2 regions of the Lysinibacillus sp. YS11 genome follow, and region 2 is predicted to be linked to the other one. Evidence: riboswitches for the same ligand, from Rfam matches in the RefSeq annotation. Region 2 holds a riboswitch; the other holds the start of a gene.
What was found. Region 2 has a riboswitch for S-adenosylmethionine ahead of LBYS11_RS18355 (methionine ABC transporter ATP-binding protein). Riboswitches for the same ligand answer to the same signal wherever they lie in the genome.
Positions count from the first base shown of each region.

Region 1: it holds a riboswitch for S-adenosylmethionine, as region 2 does, so the genes downstream of both, LBYS11_RS07830 (YezD family protein) here and LBYS11_RS18355 (methionine ABC transporter ATP-binding protein) in region 2, are expected to answer to the same signal.

Region 1 covers NZ_CP026007.1:1,646,932-1,651,946, forward strand. Annotated here, with positions in the region: gene LBYS11_RS07815 (phosphopantothenoylcysteine decarboxylase domain-containing protein) at 1-643, shown strand, start outside; gene LBYS11_RS07820 (TetR/AcrR family transcriptional regulator) at 747-1,349, shown strand; gene LBYS11_RS07825 (DUF418 domain-containing protein) at 1,333-2,427, shown strand; SAM riboswitch class I at 2,598-2,693, shown strand; gene LBYS11_RS07830 (YezD family protein) at 2,728-2,919, shown strand; gene LBYS11_RS07835 (flavin reductase family protein) at 3,010-3,495, opposite strand; gene LBYS11_RS07840 (VOC family protein) at 3,645-4,430, shown strand; gene LBYS11_RS07845 (amphi-Trp domain-containing protein) at 4,803-5,015, opposite strand, start outside.
Region 2 covers NZ_CP026007.1:3,651,595-3,656,609, forward strand. Annotated here, with positions in the region: gene LBYS11_RS18350 (methionine ABC transporter permease) at 1-651, opposite strand, end outside; gene LBYS11_RS18355 (methionine ABC transporter ATP-binding protein) at 641-1,669, opposite strand; SAM riboswitch class I at 1,752-1,855, opposite strand; gene LBYS11_RS18360 (thioredoxin family protein) at 1,912-2,223, opposite strand; gene LBYS11_RS18365 (toprim domain-containing protein) at 2,238-2,579, opposite strand; gene gcvH (glycine cleavage system protein GcvH) at 2,671-3,051, opposite strand; gene LBYS11_RS18375 (arsenate reductase family protein) at 3,133-3,489, opposite strand; gene LBYS11_RS18380 (acyl-CoA dehydrogenase family protein) at 3,672-5,015, opposite strand, start outside.

The DNA.
Region 1 (5,015 bases), 2.0 Mb from region 2:
TACAAGTGGGGGAACACTTGAAAAATGGGATCGTGTACGAGGTCATACGAATTTATCAAAAGGCACAATGGGGTGTTATTTAGCAGAGGCGGCGCTGGCTGCTGGCGCTAACGTAGTATACATGCATGGTTACTTTGCACAGCTCCCAGAAAACCAAAATGATATGACATTGATACAATTTGAAGGCATAGAGGATTTAGGACAAAAGGTACGTCATGCAGTTCAACAACAACATGTCGATATCGTTATTATGGCGGCTGCGGGCTCTGATTGGGTCATTGACAAAGTATATGATCAATCAGGTAATTTAATGGAGGAAACGGGGAAAATGCCTTCTGACGAACCACCTATTATTCATTTTAAAAAAGCACCAAAAGTATTAGGTCAAATTAAGGGATGGCAACCGAATGTAACGTTAGTAGGCTTTAAGCTCGAAGCAACGAATGATGAGGAATTCTTGTTAGCTCGTGCCAGACGGCGTATGGAAACAGCCAATGCACAATTTATGGTAGCAAATAGCTCTCAGTCTTTATATGGGGGGGATGAACCTCATTGGATTGTACCTGCCGATGGACAGCCTCTTAAAGTAATGGGCAAGCAAAAAACAGCAGAAGCTTTAATGATGTATTTACAAAATCAATAAATGTGAACTGTGTAGAGAAATATTTCTACACAGTTTTTTCTTGTCTAAAAGGTTAGCATCCTATAATATTTACTTAACGGTCGGTAAAAAAAGGAGGGTAATAATGGGAAATAAAGAACAAACTTTTCACAAAATTATAGAAATTGCTTATGGGATGTTTGCGGAAAATGGATTTGAAAAAACAAGCTTAGCAATGATTGCTACAGAGGTCGGTATTTCAAAACCAGCCATTTACTATTATTTTCAATCAAAAGATCAATTAATCGCTTTCATATTTGATGAATTGTATAAAGAAATTCAACATGATGTCGCTGTGGATTATAAAGAGCTTTCTTCTGCTAATTTTAAGGAGGAATTACTTAAGCTAGGCTATAAATCTATTGAGGCACAGGACAAGGACCCTTATTTTAATAAAATATTTAATCAATATGTACTATTAGCGGCCCGCGATGAAAACTATAAAAGACAATTAGTAGAGCTAGAAACCAGCTTTTTAACGAGCTTTGTTGCTATCCTACGATATGGCGTACAGCTAGGCGTGCTAGAGGATACTCCACATATAGAAGCGAAGGCACAGATGCTAGCCCTCGTCTATGATAATATCGGTAATTTCATGTTAACAGGCAACCAATTGAACTATAGGGCTATTTGGAAGGAGGCTGTACATAGCGTTATCCAAGGGGGCAAAGATGACAAAAAGAAATGATGATCGGCGCATTGAAGGTCTTGATTTTGCAAGAGCTCTCGCCATGCTTGGCATGTTCATTGTCAATTTTGGCGTCATAACAGGTTCTACAACGAATGGTTCAACATGGTTAATTGCCTTCCAACATCTTTTCGAGGGACGTGCTTCGGCCGTATTTGTCATGCTAGCAGGAATAGGGACAGCCTTAATGACTCGTCAGGCTAGAGAGAGTAAGGACCCAATCCTTCTTCGTCAAAATCGACTTACTTTGTGGAAGAGGGCGCTTTTGTTATTTACGATAGGGATAATATTATATGCAATCGGCTGGACAGGAGATATCTTACATTATTATGGCGTGTATATGTTTGTTGCTGCTTGGTTGATTGCCCAATCCAAGAAAATGATGATCTTCATAATCGGTGCCATCCTTATCCTTTCACAATGGCTTCAAATTCAATTTAGTTACCTTGCTGGTTGGCATCCAACATATGTGCTACTAGAGTATCTTGATTTTTGGACACCAGCAGGATTTATAAGAAATTTGATGTTTAATGGCTATCATCCACTATTCCCCTGGATTTGCTTCTTTCTGATAGGTATGGTAATGGGCACATTAGATTTAACAAATCATACATTAAGAAAAAAATTACTGGTGATAGGTTTATTGTTAGTCATCATGACTGAGACTTGTTCAACGTTATTCATTAAGATGACAACCATTCATTTATTAGATGTAGAGAGTGCATTGTATTTATTTGATACAGGACCGATTCCCCCGAATATGATGTATGTCCTATCTAATTCGGCTTCGGCTATTGTCATCATTGTTGGCTCCATCTATCTTGTAGAGACATGTAAAAATAAAGTTATTCAGTCTTTCATATTAACAGGACAAATGTCTTTAACGCATTATGTTGGCCATGTTGTTATAGGCATTGGAATACTAATTATTTGCCAAAAGCTGGAGAACCAAACACTTGCTTTTTCCATGCTGTATGCCTGCTGTTATTTTTTGGGATGTGTCGTTGTTTCTGTATGGTGGAGGACTAAACATCATCGAGGCCCACTTGAATTCATGATGAGGAAATGGAGCTTGTAATAAATTAATGGATTGCCATCTATTTCTCACTGACTAGGCATAAAATACTTTAGGTTTAGGGAGTCTTTTAATCTAAACGACATATTGCATAGTATTCAACTAGGTTTTCTAATATTTTGTATTGACATTCCTATAGCAGAATTATAGAATTATTTTCAAGAAACGCAGTACTCTTATCAAGAGAGGTGGAGGGACTTGGCCCAATGAAGCCTCGGCAACCGAACAACAGGTGCCAAATCCAACAGATGGTGTCTGAGAGATAGGAGGGGCTATCAATCAGTTTGATGCGTTGGCCTCTTTATGAACAATAAGGATAAAAAAGAAGGGGTGTATCGTATGGCTCAGTCAGTAAAAGTAGATGATAAGAAACTAGAGGCAATTGCGAAGGCGATTCAAAATCTTGAATTTGGTGAAGTGCATATTACGATTCAAGATGGTGTGATTGTGCAAATTAATAGGCTTGAAAAGCAGAGATTTCCGCAGAAAAAATAACAATGATTTCAGTAGAACTTATGTCAAACGGCCACCTATAAGCATGAAGGATTTCCTGTGCTTACAAGTGGCCCTTTTTTTGTGTAAAGGCTAGCTATAAAAGCTTTTTGGTATGGGACCGATATGACGGCGATGATAAAGCAAAGGCTCTTTTTGAGCATTTGTAATGTCTACGACCTGCCCAATAAAAATGGTATGGTCGCCAGCATCGATTTGCTGAAATGTTTTACATTGTAAATTAGCTGCTGTATCATGTAAAATCGGTAGTCCTAAAGAGGAAGTTGACCATTTTGCTTGTGCAAAGCGATCAGGGATTTTACTGGCAAATAGTGTACATAAATGCTCTTGATCACTCGCTAAAATATTGACCGCAAAATTTGGCGCAGTCGTGAAATAAGGATGGAGCTGAGATTTTTTATCGAGTGACCACAAAATAAGGAGCGGGTCGATTGAAACAGATGCAAAGGAATTGACGGTTAAGCCAATCGGTTTTGTGTCATGACATGTCGTGACAACTGTTACGCCTGTAGGATAATTACCTAATGCCAATTTAAAAGCAGCTACTAAATCTGTCATTCAAATCACCTCTTTATGAAATTAGTGAACGGAGTTTGTAGGTAAACGAAACTTTTTTTCATATCCTACTAGTAACTCCTTTTCTTGAGTAAATTTTAAACTAATCAAACATACAGGTAAAGGTAATGGGGAAAGAAAGGGGAATGGCCATGACTTTATATTTTGATCATTTGGTTCATCAAGTGGAATCACCAGAAAATATAAAGGTTTTCTTCAATAAACGAAATGTCCATACAGTGAATGGTGGGCAGCACACGATGTGGGGGACTTATAATACGTTAAGCTACTTTGGCTTAAGCTATATTGAACAAATTGCTATCTATGATCGTGATTTATTTGAGCAAGCGGCACAATACCCATATTCCCTACATTATACGTTTAAACGTGATCAAGAGCGCCAGGGATTTTCTCGAATTGCTCTGCGCACAAAAAATATTGAGGAAGAGGGTCGACGCTTGCGAGCATTGGGCTATGAAGTATATGGACCAGATGCATGTAGCAGAACAAGACCAGATGGCACTGTGGTAGAATGGAAGCTACTGCATTTTGGTAAGCCAGATCTGCCAATTGATTTTCCATTTTTGATTGAATGGGCGGAGGAAGATGAAGAGCGTTTGGTTCAATTAAAGGCAAGTGGTGCCATTGATGTCAAACAGGCTATAACGATGGAATCCGTCCAATTCTACGTCAAGGACATGCAGGCAACAGTTAAGCTGTGGCAAGAGGTGTTACAGCTACCAGTGCCTACGCAATATGAGCAGTATTTGTCACTACAGCTACCGAATATGCGCTTAGATTTCTATGAGGAAGAGAGCGCGATGACAATGACACTTGGTCATGTCAAAGAGGGACCATTTGGTGTGACATTAAAGGATCCTAAACGAACAAAGGAAACTTTAGTTTGCCCTGGTGCTTTTTATTGGATAAATCGATAATGAGAAAAGGCTGGGCCATAACTAACTGGGACCTTCATAAAGCTGAATAATCTTTAAATTAACAAACATGATAACTAGAAAAACCGAACTATTCCGAAACACTTCGTAAGCGTTTTAGTGGATAGCTCGGTATTTTTATGGGCTGAAACACTTTTGCTTCCGCCTTTTTACATAAGTATTGAAAAACAAAACCATCAATAGAATTTCTGATGCTGGCTACTTGCTTTCCTGTGGATTTAGCGTTACAGAGGAGACCCTGGAGCGAAATCACCTCCTCACCTTGCTAGAAAGTTTTAGCTAGTGACATGATCTTTAATTCAACAATATGGAAAAATCCACTTCATCAGAGAAGTGGATTTTCGTTGCCAATTATTATTCAATTGTCATTTTTCTCGGTGTTTCTGTACCTGTATACCAATCAAATTCAATTTCAAATGAATGCTTGTCGCCCTTTTTTGTATAGGAGTATTCGATTTTGAGCTGTTCACTTGGGCTGACAACTGTTGGCTCTGTGTCTTGAACAAAAGTGAATTCACCATTTTCTTTAAGCTTTTTTGCAAACGTTTCCAGTGTTGCTGCAAATTC
Region 2 (5,015 bases):
CTCGGTAATTAAATCACCAATCCATTGAATAATAAATACGACTACTAAGATCAAAATAGTTGCCATTAATGTCACATCTTGGCGATTTCGCTGGAAGCCGTCTAAGAAAGCTAAGTTACCAAGACCACCTGCACCAATAATTCCTGCCATCGCTGTATATCCTACAAGAGCAACAGCCGTTACAGTGATACCAGAAATCAAAGCTGGTAATGATTCCGGAACCAATACTTTCCAAATAATCGTAGAAGTTTTTGCTCCCATTGAACGGGCTGCTTCAATCACACCTTTATCAATTTCACGTAACGCAATTAATACCATACGAGCATAAAACGGTGCTGCACCGATAATTAAAGCAGGTAACGCTGCATTGGCACCGCGAATTGTACCTAGTAAAAACTTCGTAAATGGAATTAATAAAATAATTAATACGATAAATGGAATGGAACGGAAAATATTAACGAGTGATCCTGTTAAAAAGTTAACGATTTTATTTGCCCATAACTGATTGGGGCTAGTTAGAAATAGAACAATACCAATGACTAACCCAAGAATAAATGTCACAACCGTTGATATAGCTGTCATGTATAAAGTTTCATACGTAGCTTGCCACATATTTTCCCAGTCTACATTCGGAAAGAGATTAGTTAGCATTTTCAATCACCTCCGTCTGTACTTCCACTGTATTTAAATAACGAAGGGCTTCAGTGACGTTTGTCTGAGAGCCATCAATTTGCACAATCAATGTACCATATGCACCATTTTTTGTTTGCGAAATATTTCCGTGAACAATACTTACTTCTACATCAAATTGTTTCACAAGATGTGAGATGACAGGCTGTTCTGTTTTTTCACCAACAAAAATCAATTTGACAAGTTGTCCAGTTGGATAGTTTGTTTTAATTTGTGCTACTGTATCCTGTGTTTCCTTAGTGTCTGTAATTTGAGATACAAATTTCTTAGTGATAGCCGCCTGTGGGGCTTGGAAGACTTGTAATACCTCACCACGTTCCACAATTTCGCCTGCCTCCATCACCGCTACACGATGACAAATTTTGCGGATGACATGCATTTCGTGGGTAATCAGGACGATTGTTAAGCCTAAGCGTTCATTTATATCTACGAGTAAATCAAGAATGGCATCCGTTGTTTCAGGGTCGAGTGCGGATGTCGCCTCATCACATAGTAAAACCTCTGGATTATTCGCTAATGCACGTGCAATTCCTACACGCTGCTTTTGTCCCCCAGAAAGCTGAGATGGATATGCCTTATCGCGCCCTTCTAAGCCTACAAGGGCAATTAATTCCTTCACACGCGCTTCACGTTGAGCCTTTGGGAAGCCTGCGATTTCTAAAGGGAATGCAATATTTTCGGCAACTGTTCTTGACCAAAGTAAATTAAAATGCTGGAAAATCATACTTACCTTTTGTCTAGCTGCTCTAAGTTTTTGCCCTTTTATCGATGAAAATTCTTGATTGTTCACCGTTACTGTTCCTGCTGTCGGTTTCTCTAAACCGTTTAATAAACGAATCATGGTACTTTTACCAGCACCACTATAGCCGATAATGCCAAAAATTTCACCTTTATTAATAGTAAGGTTGACGTCTTTGACTGCTGTTAATTCGCCATTTGCTGTTTTGTATTTCTTTGTAATATTTTGAAGCTGGATCATAGCGAATACTCCTTTTCTCATATAGAAAACCCCTTCACTCACAGACAAGTAGAAGGGGTCACGTATGATACGTTAAACCGTTCTCTCATCTTTCAAAGAAAAATCTTTGGGTGATTTGGCACCTTTTCACATTGTGATGGTTGCCGGGCTTCATAGGGCACTTCCCTCCGCCACTCTTCATAAGAGTTCGATATATTTAATGTTTTAATAATATATTTGATACTTTACCACGCTAGTAAAGTTCAGTCAATTGATTTTTTTAACAATTCATATAAAAATGGTACGGATTGAAAAGCATAAATCTTTTCTGTCACTTTTCCGCCATCACTGATGAGTAGACAGGGAACACTTTCAATTTGATGCTCATAAGCTATGTGTTCCAAAAAGTTGATATTTGCTTTACCCATTTGTAGCTGTGGCAGTAATTGCTCAATAATGGACATCATTTTAGATGCCACTGCACACGTTCCACACATCGGTGTATATAAATAAAATGCAGTTTTCTCTCCCGACTGTTTAGCCGCTTCCCACTGCTCTATTGACCATTCTTCCATTTACTCACGCAACCTTACAAAATATATTCATTATGGATTGAAAAATGTGCACGCAGTAAAATCATTGCTAGCACTTTTCTTGGTGTCGTTTCTACTTCCTTGTATGTTGGCATTGTGCGCAGATGCTCAGCCTCTGGATAATGTCTGTCCATTAATGCACGTAGCTTATCACCAGAAGTATCTGCATCAAAAAAAGTAAATAGCTCACAGCCCTCATAGGGATCCAGTAGTTCTTCTAATTGATGCACACCAATTGTACCATTCGTACATAGTATTGTAACATTCTCATTCAAAATAGGCTCAATTTGTAGCTTATCTGAGCGCCCTTCTACTATCAAGCATTTTCCCTCGAACATTACGCCACCTCCATTTAGAGATCCCCACTTATAAGTCATTATATAACAAAAAACGCCGGTAGTTTCCGACGTTTTTCGATTATGGCTTGTCTTATTCAGCGATCATTTCTTCGTATTGCTCTGCTGTCATTAGTTTCTCAACTTCTGATGCGTCAGCAGGCTCAACAACGATCATCCATGCTTTTTCATATGGTGATTCATTAACGAATTCTGGGCTATCTTCTAAATCTGCATTTACTTCAACTACAGTACCTGAGATTGGTGCATATAATTCAGAAACAGTTTTTACTGATTCTACGCTACCGAATGGATCATCTGTTTTGATTTCGTCGCCAACTTGTGGAAGCTCAACGAATACGATATCTCCTAATTCAGATTGTGCGAAGTGAGTAATACCAATACGTACTTTTCCATCTTCTACTTTTACCCATTCATGTTCTTCAGAGTATCGTAAGTCTTTAGGTGTGCTCATGCAAAAAACCCCTCCATAAATATGTAATATATTCACTTTCAGTGTGCCATACTTCTCCTATAAATACAAGGTTTAATACGGTTATTTCCAAGCTTGCTCAAAATCTACTTCTTTAAAACCTAAAGTAACTTTTTTTCCATCTGTCACGATGGGACGTTTAATTAACATGCCATCTGAAGCAAGTAGCTCAAGCTGCTCATCCTCCGTCATTTCTGCTAACTTGTCCTTTAAGCCAAACTCACGATATTTCATGCCTGAGGTATTAAAAAATTTCTTCAAAGGCTGTCCACTAGCTTGCCAAATAGCTGTTAATTCTTCTTTAGTGGGAGGTTGCTCTGCGATATGTACCTCTTCATAGGAAACCTCATGCTCATTTAACCACTTCTGTGCCTTTTTACATGTTGTACATTTCGGATAATGGAAAAATTGAATCGTCATTACAATGCTCCTCTTCTGTCTTTTTCTGTAGTATACCATCATAGTTGTTTTCAATGGTGAACTTCACTCTTTTTTGTAAGTTTATCCACCAGTTGTGCAAATTTATCCGCTCCTTTTACAATTATCCATCTCATAAAAAAACCTAGCTATCTTTTGCAGATAGCTAGGTTAAATTTGCACTATTAAACAATATATTTTTCAGCATCAATTAATTTAACGGAAGCCTCACGCTTCTTCGCAATTAAATTATATGGATTATTACGCGTTAGCTTACGCAGTGCAGATAATGTCATACGGGCTGCATCGCCATCCGCTGAAGCAAGAATTGTGTCTTTTGCTTCTTTTTCGATTTCTGCGAATGCTTCTTGGCAGAAAATTTGTGTGTATAGCAATTTTTGATGTGCTTTTTCAGCACCGTCACGAGCAATTGCTTTTTCTGTACGTAAGACAGCTGATTCCATTGCAAATAATTGGTTAGCTATATTCGCAATGTTTACCAATACTTCTTGCTCTTGATCAAGTTTTGCACCAAAGCGTTGTGCTGCTAATCCTGCAGCTAATACAGCAATCTTCTTGGCATTTTTCACTAAATATTTTTCTTGTGCTAACGGCTCTGTACCGATTTCCTCTGGCATTAGCATAAGCAGCTCTTGCTGTAAATTTTGAGCAACTTGTAATAATGGCAGCTCACCTTTTAGCGCCTTTTTCATAAATGTACCAGGTACAATCATGCGGTTAATTTCGTTTGTACCTTCAAAAATTCGATTAATACGAGAATCACGGTAAATACGCTCTACCTCATACTCAGCCATAAAGCCATAACCGCCATGAAGTTGTACTGCTTCATCTGCAATATAGTCTAATGTTTCTGAACCGAATACTTTGGCAATAGAGCATTCAATAGCATATTCAGCAATCGCACCTGCAATCACTCTTCCTTGCTTTTGCTCTTCTAGGCTTAATTGGCTTAAACGATCCTCAAATAGACCCACAGTACGATAGTTTAATGATTCTGAAGCATACAATTGAGAAGCCATCGTTGATAATTTTTCTTTTGTCAGATTGAAATCAGAAAGCTTTGTCTTAAACTGCTGACGTTGGTTTGTATACTGAATAGCTAACTCCAATGCACGTTTCGATCCGCCAATTGTGCCCACGCCTAGTTTATAACGACCAATGTTTAAAATATTGAACGCAATGATATGCCCACGACCAATTTCGCCTAATAGATTTTCTACAGGTACTTCCGCATCTTCCAATACTAATGTACGAGTTGATGATGATTTAATCCCCATTTTCTTTTCTTCAGGACCAACTGAAACACCATTGTAGGCACGTTCTACGATAAAGGCGGAGAATTTATCGCCATCAATTTTTGCGTAGACCACAAATACATCAGCAAAGCCTGCATTCGTAATCCACTGTTTTTCACCATTTAAAATATAATGTGTGCCAGCTTCGTTTAATTTTGCAGTCGTTTTTGCACCTAGAGCATCTGAACCTGAACCTGGCTCTGTTAATGCATA